DNA from 3 places in the Mycobacterium sp. NGS48 genome. Region 2 is predicted to be linked to each of the others. Evidence: riboswitches for the same ligand, from Rfam matches in the RefSeq annotation. Region 2 holds a riboswitch; each other region holds the start of a gene.
The links. A riboswitch is a leader RNA that binds a small molecule or an ion and turns the genes downstream of it on or off. The one in region 2 is predicted to bind cobalamin.

Region 1 (3,273 bases), on a different contig from region 2:
CAAGGACCTCGCACTGCTGATCGGCAAGGATCAAGACTGGCAGACCAGCGAGGAGTTCCTCAACACGATCGCCGAGAACCTGGACAAGGCCCTCAGCTGATTGCTCAGCTCGACCTGATCTCGCGGATCGGCGGGCTGTATTGGTCGAGGAAGTCGGTGATGACTTCGGTGACACGGCCGGGCGCCTCGAACATCGGGATGTGACCCACACCGTCGAGCTCAGTCACCTGCGTGCGCTTGGGAAGTTGGGCCCTGAAGTACCGGTGGGATCTCGGCCCCGGAAAGACCCGGTCCTTTTCGCAGATGACCAAATGGGCGGGAACGGCGGTTTGCGCCAAGTCCGCCAGTCCGGGCATCAACAGCGCTTTGATCAGCAGCTGGAAGTAGGCCGGGCAGTGCGCAACGTCGTCGATGATCGCCCGCAGTTCGCTTTCGCTGACGCCGTCCGGTGATCCACTGACCGGCAGGGTGGCCAGCCGGCGGCTGAACGGCAGCTGCAATGCGCGCGGCCCGAGCCAGCGCGCCAGCGCCCATACCGGCATGCCCATCACGAACTTGGCGATCACCTCGAACTTGGTCGGGCTCCACCGCGTCCATCCGCCCGCCGGGGCGATGCCGGTGACCGTGCGGGCCCGGCCCCGGCTCTCCAGTTCGAACGCCACCCAGCCGCCCAGCGAGTTGCCGACGATGTGGGCGGTGTTCCAGCCCAGCTCGTCGAGTTGCCGCTCCACGTGATCGGCCAGTACCTCCGAGCTCAGAAACCAGGTACCCGAGTAGGGCCCGCCGTTGTGGCCGGCCATCGTCGGGGCGAACACCTCGTAGCGGCCGGTGTCGGCCAATTGCTGCGCGACGGTCTGCCACACCAACTGCGAGATCAGAAAGGGATGTAACAGCAGGACCGGTTCTCCGGTGCCCAGATGAATTGGCGCGCGCATACGCCGACACTATGGCGATACCGCCGGTACTGCAATTGGGGTCATTGGAATGGTCTATCGCCGCCGTCATGCGACCGATTCGCGAATGGCGGGATTGGCGTGCCATAATCCGCCGGTAAGGCGACGACGTTGCAGGAAGCCGGTGTGAGTCCGGCGCGGTCCCGCCACTGTCATCGGGGAGCGACCCTCATCCGCCACGGCTGCGAGCTGGAAGGCGAGGCGAGCAACGATCCGAGAGCCAGGACACTCGCGTCGTCGCATCCTGCTACCCGGGGCGGTGTACCCCGAGAGAGCTGACGAACCTCCATGCCATGCATGTCAGGGCCGGCCGTCGCGGCTGCCCATTTCGCTAAATCCACTGCGATTCCAGGCAGCTGGCGTTGACCGCGCCGATTTGGATGGCCGCACCGCCGGAAGTGCATTCGACGCTGCTCTCCAGCGGTCCCGGTCCCGGCTCGCTGCTGGCCGCCGCGACGGCATGGAATTCGCTGGGCACCGAATACCTCGACGCGGCCGACGAACTCACCGCGTTGTTGGGAGCGGTGCAAGCCGGGACCTGGGACGGCCCGACGGCCGCAAGCTACGTGGCCGCACACGCGCCGTATCTGGCGTGGCTGACGCAAGCCGCCACCGACAGCGCCGTCAGAGCGGCCCGGCATGAAACCGCGGCCACCGCCTACATCAGCGCGCTGGGGGCCATGCCGACGCTGGCCGAACTGGCCGCCAACCACGCCGCCCACGCGGCGTTGGTGGCGACGAATTTCTTCGGTGTCAACGCGATTCCGATCGCGCTGAACGAGGCCGACTATGTGCGGATGTGGATTCAGGCCGCCACCGTGATGAGCACCTATCAAACCGTCGCCACCGCGGCAGTGACGGCATCACCACAAACCACGCCGGCACCGCAGATCATGAAGGCCGACACCTCGGCGGCCACTGCCGATCAGCCGTCACCGTTGCCCCCCGACCGTCAGGACGACGTCCTGGATTGGCTGAACAACAGCGGGTTCACCGACTTCTACAACAGGGTCTTCCAACCGCTCATCGACGGTCTGATGAGCGATCCGTTCTTCCAGAACATGTTCGCCGGGTTTGATCCCTGGCTGCCGATACTCGGAAATCCGCTTACCTACCTCAACCCGGCCAATATCGCGTTCGCTCTCGGCTATCCGATGGACATCGGTACCTACGTTGCCCTGCTGTCGCAAACCTTCGGATTCATCGGGGCGGATCTCGCCGCTGCCTTCGCGACCGGTAACCCCGCGACGATCGCTTTCACCATTCTGTTCACCACCGTCGAAGCGATCGGCACGATCATCACCGACACCATCGCGCTGCTCAAGACTTTGCTGGAGACGACCCTGCTCCCGGTTTTTCTGCCGCTGCTGACCCTCCCGCTGATTCCGCTGGTGGCTGCCCCCATGTTGCTGGGCGGCGCCGTGGGCTTGGCGGGTTTGCACCTGCACGGCATCCCGGTGATGCCCGTCATCCCGGCCCCGCCGCCCCTGGCATTGGCACTGGCGCCGACCCCGCCTCCCGTCCCGGCTCCGGCACCCGCGCCGGCCCCGGCTGCGGCGCCGGCGACCGCCCCTGCGCCGCCGGCACCGGTGGCTCCGCCGCCGGCGCCGGCGGCGCCACCGGTGGGTCTGACCATGGACGGATTGGCCTACATGCTCGGTGGACTGACCGCCGATGCGCGGCGGGCGGCCGGCGCCAGCGCCCGCCGAAAGAAGGCGCGGCATGCCCTGGTAGCCCAGCCCGCGGCGGCTGCGGCAGCTATGGAGCAACAGGCTCGGGGTGGGCGGCACCGGCGGCCGGAGGTCACGCAACTGGGCCGCGGGTACGAATACATGGACCTGGAGCCAGAGCCGCCGGTATTGCCCTCGGATCAGGGCGCGGGACCAATGGGATTTGCCGGGACCGAACGCACGGTGGCCGGGGCACAGCCGGCGGGATTGACCACAGTGGTCGGCGGCTCCTACGGCGGCGGGTCGACGGCGCCGATGATGCCGAGCACCTGGGAGCACGAGCTCGACTGAGCGACCGTGGGCTGCCGGCCGGGGCCCGCGTGAAAAGATCGAGCCATCATGAACACCGCTACCGCAACCCGCCGGGTCTTCTCCGGTGTGCAGCCCACCTCTGACTCGCTTCACCTCGGCAACGCCCTGGGTGCGGTGACTCATTGGGCCGAGTTGCAGGACGACCACGACACGTTCTTCTGCGTCGTCGACCTGCATGCCATCACCATCCCGCAGGATCCCGACGTGTTGCGGCGGCGCACGCTGGTCACCGCGGCGCAATATCTGGCGCTGGGCGTCGACCCGGCCCGCAGCACGAT
Region 2 (3,273 bases):
ATCTACAAGATTTGACGCTGCGACGGACCCGACGGGCCATTTCGGATCTACTGCGCGGCACCGCCGACACCGCCTGGATACGGCTGGACGGCGGCAACGAGGTGCAGGTGCCGATCGACACCGTGCAGGTCGGAGACGACGTGGTGATTTACGACCACGTGGCGATACCGGTCGACGGCGAAGTGGTCGAAGGCGAGGCGGTAGTCGACCAGTCTGCAATCACCGGCGAAACCCTGCCGGTCAGCATCGTCACCGGCTCTGACGTGCATGCCGGATCGGTGGTGCTGCGCGGGCGTTTGGTAGTGCGCGCCCGCGCGGTCGGCAACGAAACAGCCATCGGCCGTATCGTCACCAGAGTCGAAGAGGCGCAACAAGATCGAGCGCCAATCCAAACCGTCGGCGAGAACTTCTCCCGCCGCTTCGTTCCGATTTCGTTCATCGTCTCGGCGATCACCCTGGCGGTCACCGGAGATGTGCGACGCGCGATGACCATGCTGCTCATCGCATGCCCGTGCGCCGTGGGGCTGGCGACACCGACAGCGATCAGCGCGGCGATCGGCAACGGTGCTCGTCGCGGTATCCTGATCAAGGGCGGTTCACACCTCGAGCAGGCCGGCCGGGTGGACGCCATCGTGTTCGACAAGACCGGAACGCTCACTGTCGGCCGTCCGGTCGTCACCAACATCATTGCCATCCACCGAGATTGGCAACCCGAGCAGGTCCTGGCCTATGCCGCCAGCTCGGAGCTGCATTCCCGGCATCCGCTTGCCGAGGCGGTGATCCGATCCACCGAGGAACGCCGCATCATCATTCCGCCGCACGAGGAATGCGAGGTGCTGGTCGGCCTGGGCATGCGGACCTGGGCCGACGGTCGCACGCTGTTGCTGGGCAGCCCGTCGCTGCTGCGCTCCGAAAACGTGGCGGTGTCAACCGAAGCGGCCGACTGGGTGGACAAGTTGCGCAAGCAGGCCGAAACGCCGCTGCTGCTGGCGGTCGACGGCATCCTGGTGGGACTGATCAGCTTGCGAGACGAAGTGCGCTCCGAGGCCACCGATGTCTTACAGCAGTTGCGGGGCAATGGTATTCGCCGCATCGTCATGCTCACCGGCGACCACCCGGAGATCGCGAAGGTGGTTGCCGCCGACTTGGGCATCGACGAGTGGCGGGCCGAGGTGTTGCCGGAGGACAAACTCGAAGTGGTACGCCAGTTGCAGGACGAGGGGCATGTTGTCGGGATGGTCGGCGACGGCATCAACGACGCTCCCGCGCTGGCGGCCGCCGACATCGGAATCGCCATGGGGCTGGCCGGAACCGACGTCGCCGTCGAAACCGCCGACGTCGCATTGGCCAACGACGATTTACGGCGCCTGCTCGATGTGGGCGATCTCGGGTCGCGTGCGGTCGAGGTGATCCGGCAGAACTACGGCATGTCCATCGCGGTCAATGCTGCCGGGCTGCTGATCGGCGCGGGCGGCGCACTGTCGCCGGTGCTGGCCGCGATCCTGCACAACGCGTCGTCGGTGGCCGTCGTCGCCAACAGCTCGCGGTTGATCCGCTACCGCTTGGATTAGCGGCGCCGTGCAACAATGTCGCCGTTAAGGCGATGACGATGCAGGAAGCCGGTGTGAGTCCGGCGCGGTCCCGCCACTGTCATCGGGGAGCGACCCTCATCGGCCACGGCCAGCAGGCTGGAAGGCGAGGCGAGCGACGATCCGAAAGCCAGGACACTGGCGTCATCGCGTCCTGCGAACCGGGGCGGTGCACCCCGAGAGAGCTGACCGATGTCACGTCCGCCGTGGATAGCCCTCGTCGTCATCACCACCCTGGCGCTCACCGTGGGCGCCTGCGCGTCGTCGGACAAGCCGTCCAACACCAGCGCCCCCGATAAACCAGGCTGCATCAGCGACTTCGACCCGAATGCCGATTACTTCCCGGACAAGTCGGCGGTCCAGGACGCCACCAATTTCACGATCAGCTACCACAACAGCTATCAGGTCCTGACCGTCAAACAGCCCTACCCGAACGGATCGCCTCAGTCGTATGTCCTGGTGCGTTGTGGGGCGCCGGCGCCGGCGTTGACCGGCAACCTGGCCCACGCACCGCAGATCACGGTGCCCGTCACCAGCCTGTATTCGGCGTCGACCACCCATCTGGGCATGATCGACGAACTCGACCAAACCGACGTGGTCACCGGCCTGGCCGATACCGCCAATACCGTCAGTCCGCAGATCCGCCGGCGCGTCGATGCCGGCAAGGTCGTCGACTACGCGCCTGGCCAGCAGATCAATGTCGAGTCGGTGATCGCCGGCCATCCCGATGTGCTGGTGACTGGCGGCACCGACGATCCGAGTTACGCCAAGCTGCGCGACGCCGGGATCCGGATGGTTGCCGACGCCGAATGGCTGGAGACGACGCCGTTGGGCCGGGCGGAGTGGGTCAAGGTGTTCGCCGCGCTGACCGGCACCGAGAAGAAGGCCGGTGGAATCTACGACCGGTTGCGCGACGACTATCGCAACGTCGCAGCCAAGACGGCCGGCGTGCGGCCCGCCGAGGTGCTGCCCGGAACGATGTACCAAGGCACCTGGTCGGTGCCGGCCGGCGGCGACTACGCCGGCCGGTTGATTGTCGACGCCGGCGGTGAATATCCGTGGTCGCGCGACCCCAACACCGGAAGCCTGCAGCTGAGCTTCGAATCCGTCTACGCCAAGGCCGGACATGCTCCCGTGTGGCTGGTGAGCACCGGCTGGACAACGCTCGATGATGCACTGGCCGCCGACAACCGCTATGGCGAGTTGACGGCGGTCCGCGACGGGCAAGTCTGGTCGGCGGCCAAGGCGATCGGGCCCGGCGGCGGCAACGATTACTGGGAGCGCGGCGTGGCCCGACCGGACCTGGTGCTGGCAGATCTGGTGGCGATCCTGCACCCCGAGCTGGCACTCAACCACCGCTTCGAGTTCTATCGACAGGTCACCGGCGCGTGAGCAGGGCGGCGGCCGCGTTGACGGCGCTGGCAGCGGCGGTGGTGGTGCTGACGCTGCTGGGAATTGCTCTGGGTCCGGTGCGGGTGCCGCTGTTCGACACGGTCCGCGTCGTGGCCGGTGCCGACCCGTCGGACCCTCGCTGGCAGGTGATCGTGGCGAGCATGCGCGTGCCGCGCGTGCTGACCGCGATCGCGGCCGGGGCCGGGCTGGGCGTGGCCGGGCTACAGATGCAGACGCTGTTCCGCAACGCGCTCGCCGACCCGTACGTGTTGGGCGTCAGCTCGGGGGCCAG
Region 3 (3,273 bases), on a different contig from region 2:
CGTTCCTGTTGGCTGCTGCGACGCTCGGCAGCGGGTCCACGTTGATTGCCCGATGCGACGATCGAGTCGATGCGGGCACGGATCTGGCCGTTGTGCAGCCGCGGATCCGAACGGCGCGAGGCCACCGCGGCGGCCGACGCCGCGATCTCGTCGGCCACCGCCTCGCGGCCGTCGCGCAGCGCACGTGCCAGCGTGACGACCTCGTGCACCTTCTCGGTGCCAAACGCCAGCCAGCTGCGCAGGTTGTCGTCCAGATCGGTGGCACCCTCTTCCAAGGCCAGCGAGTAGGGGACATGCAGGGTCGAGCACGACGTCGACACCGCAACTGACTGCGCCGACCCCAGCAGCGTCGCCAGCCGGCTCAGCGCGGACTCCAGGTCGGTGCGCCAGATGTTGCGGCCGTTGACGATTCCGGCGACCAGCGTCTTACCGGCCAGCTCGGGAATCGATGCCAGCTCCGCATCGGCGCCGCGGACCAGGTCCACGCCGATGGCCTCGACCGGCGTGCGCGCCAGTGCAGGCAGCGCAGCGCCGGGATCGCCGAAGTAGGTGGCGACATGGATCGCCGGCCGCCTGCCCACCGAGCCCAACGCGGTGTAGACCCGTTCGGCCAGCGCGGCCGCGTCGGCCGCGGCATCGGTCACCAGCGCCGGCTCGTCCAACTGCACCCACTGCGCGCCGTTGTCGGCCAGCAGCGACAGCAACTCGGTGTACACCGGGATCAGTTCGTCGAGGCGTTCGATCGGTGCGCCGGCACCATCCACCGGCTTGCTCAGCAGCAGGAACGTGATCGGGCCGATGACTACCGGCCGGGCTGGAATCCCTTGGTCGCGGGCCTCTTTCAGCTCGGCGAGCACCTTGTCGGGATGCAGCTCGAATCGGGAGCCGGGCGCGATCTCGGGAACCAGGTAGTGGTAGTTGGTGTCGAACCACTTGGTCATCTCCAGTGGCGCGACGTTGTCGTTGCCACGGGCCGCCGCAAAGTAACGGTCCATCTCGTCGGCCACGTTCGCGACCCTGGCCGGCAGCGCGCCGAGCAGTACCGAGGTGTCGAGCATCTGGTCGTAGTAGGAGAACGTGTTCACCGGGACGGAGTCCAGCCCGGCCGCCGCCAGTTCCGCCCACGTGTCGCGGCGCAGGGTGGCGGCGACGGACTCCAGGTCGGATCGGCTGGTCCGGCCGGCCCAGTAGCCTTCGGTCGCGCGTTTGAGTTCGCGGCGCGGACCGATGCGCGGGGACCCGGTGATGGTGGCGGTAAACGGTTGAGCGGTCACGTGTTCGTCCTTCACTCGACGTGGTGGTCACCGCCAGCGGACGCACAGCCGATCGGGTGCACTGCGCCCGTGGACACGGCAACCGGTACGGCCAACGCCCATCCCACGAGGCGGTGAGCCGCCGGACGCGGCGCGTCCGGCACAGCCGGCAGGTCTTCGGACTCGCAGGCACGCACCCGCGTGGTGCTCCTAATGGCCGTCGCTTCCCGGTCTCAGATTGTCAAGACCAGTGCTTCTAGACGGCGGTCGTTCCTGCATACCGCTGCGGGACAGTCCCGGATTCTCACCGGGTTCCCTCTCGCGACGCATAGCCAACATGCCTCGCTCGATGCCGGCACCTTGCGGCGACGGCAGACCAGCTGCGCAATCGAGCCTACTAGGTCTGATGGCGGCGACCCGCCGCGCCCGGCTTCGCCGCGCTTGCGATCGCCGCGTCGGCGGCCAGCGCTTCGACGATGGGCACGTCGCCGTTGTTGAACTCGATGGTTCGCCCGATCGTCGCGTCGTCGTGCAGCACAGCCGCCGCCACCAGCGCGACGTCTTCCCGGGTGACTTTCCGGCCATGCGGCGCGGCACCGACGGCGATGCGCCCCGTCGCGGGATCGAGGGTGAGCCGACCGGGTCCCAGTATGGTCCAGTCGAGATCACTGCTGCGCAGATGGGCGTCGGCGGCTGCCTTGGCCTCGGCATAGGGAAAGAACGGATCGTCTTGCGGCACACCGTGGTCGGGGCCGGCCCCGAAGTACGACACCATCACAAAGCGCCGAACTCCGGCCTTGGCGGCGGCGTCGATGACCCGGACGGCGGCGTCGCGGTCGACGGCGTAGGTGCGGGCCGGATTGCCGCCGCCGGCACCGGCGGAGAAGACCACCGCGTCATGCCCGGCCACCAGGTCGGCCAGGGCGTCGGTGTCGAGCTGCTCGATGTCGGCGACGACGGGTGTGGCGCCGGTACGGGCCACTTCCTCGGCGTGGTCGGGATTGCGGAAAACCGACGTCAGCGCGTCGCCGCGCTCGGTCAGGATTCGGGCCAGATGCGAGGCGACCTTGCCGTGGCCGCCGATGACGACGATGCGTGCCATGCCGCCGACGCTACCCGGCAACCCCGCTCCCGCCCCGCCCGGCGCCGTGGTCAACAATCGAGGCACACGAGTCAAAGGAGAACGTCATGGCTGAAGCCGTCATCGTCGAAGCGGTGCGCTCACCGATCGGCAAACGCAACGGTGGTCTGTCCGGGGTGCATCCCGCCGACCTGTCCGCCCAGGTGCTCAACGGGCTCGTCGGGAAGGCCGGCGTCGACCCCGAGCTCGTCGACGACGTGATCTGGGGATGTGTCATGCAGGCCGGTGAGCAAGCCCTCGACATCGGTCGCACCGCGTTGCTGACGGCCGGCTGGCCCGAGAGTGTGCCGGGTGTCACCGTCGATCGCCAATGTGGGTCCAGCCAGCAGTCGGTGCACTTCGCCGCCGCGGGCGTGGTCGCCGGTCACTACGACGTCGTCGTGGCCGGCGGTGTGGAGTCGATGTCGCGGGTGCCGATGGGTTCGTCGCTCGCCGGCGGCGGCAGGCCGTTCCCGCAGAGCTTCCTGGACCGCTACGATGGCGCGGTCCCGAACCAGGGCATCGGCGCCGAGATGATCGCCGAGCAGTGGGGATTCGACCGCGCCACGCTCGACCAGTTCTCCCTCGACTCCCACGAAAAGGCCGCTGCTGCACAAGATTCCGGGGCATTCGACGATGAGATCGTTGCCATCAAGGACCAGGATGGCAACACGGTTCTTAAAGACGAAGGTATCCGCCGCGGCACACCGATGGAGAAGATGGCCCAGCTCAAGCCGGCCTTCAAAGAGGACGGCGTGATCCACGCCGGTAATTCCAGCCAGATCTCCGACGGTTCGGCTGCGCTGCTGTTCATGTCGGCGGAGAAGGCGAAGTCGTTGGGGCTCAAGCCGATCGCCAAGGTGCACACCGCGACGCTGGCCGGCTCCAACCCGGTGATCA

Region 1: another riboswitch for cobalamin. It lies ahead of AC5Y42_RS19830 (PPE domain-containing protein); the one in region 2 lies ahead of AC5Y42_RS15650 (ABC transporter substrate-binding protein).
Region 3: another riboswitch for cobalamin. It lies ahead of metE (5-methyltetrahydropteroyltriglutamate--homocysteine S-methyltransferase); the one in region 2 lies ahead of AC5Y42_RS15650 (ABC transporter substrate-binding protein).

The regions. Positions count from the first base shown of each region.
Region 1 covers NZ_JCALCY010000015.1:9,672-12,944, reverse strand. The annotation lists gene AC5Y42_RS19840 (NADP-dependent isocitrate dehydrogenase) at 1-100, shown strand, start outside; gene ephH (epoxide hydrolase EphH) at 105-935, opposite strand; cobalamin riboswitch at 1,045-1,204, shown strand; gene AC5Y42_RS19830 (PPE domain-containing protein) at 1,316-2,974, shown strand; gene trpS (tryptophan--tRNA ligase) at 3,023-3,273, shown strand, end outside.
Region 2 covers NZ_JCALCY010000008.1:14,999-18,271, reverse strand. The annotation lists gene ctpC (manganese-exporting P-type ATPase CtpC) at 1-1,571, shown strand, start outside; cobalamin riboswitch at 1,560-1,750, shown strand; gene AC5Y42_RS15650 (ABC transporter substrate-binding protein) at 1,782-2,981, shown strand; gene AC5Y42_RS15645 (iron chelate uptake ABC transporter family permease subunit) at 2,978-3,273, shown strand, end outside.
Region 3 covers NZ_JCALCY010000002.1:19,099-22,371, reverse strand. The annotation lists gene metE (5-methyltetrahydropteroyltriglutamate--homocysteine S-methyltransferase) at 1-1,274, opposite strand, end outside; cobalamin riboswitch at 1,405-1,632, opposite strand; gene AC5Y42_RS03725 (SDR family oxidoreductase) at 1,651-2,355, opposite strand; gene AC5Y42_RS03720 (thiolase family protein) at 2,442-3,273, shown strand, end outside.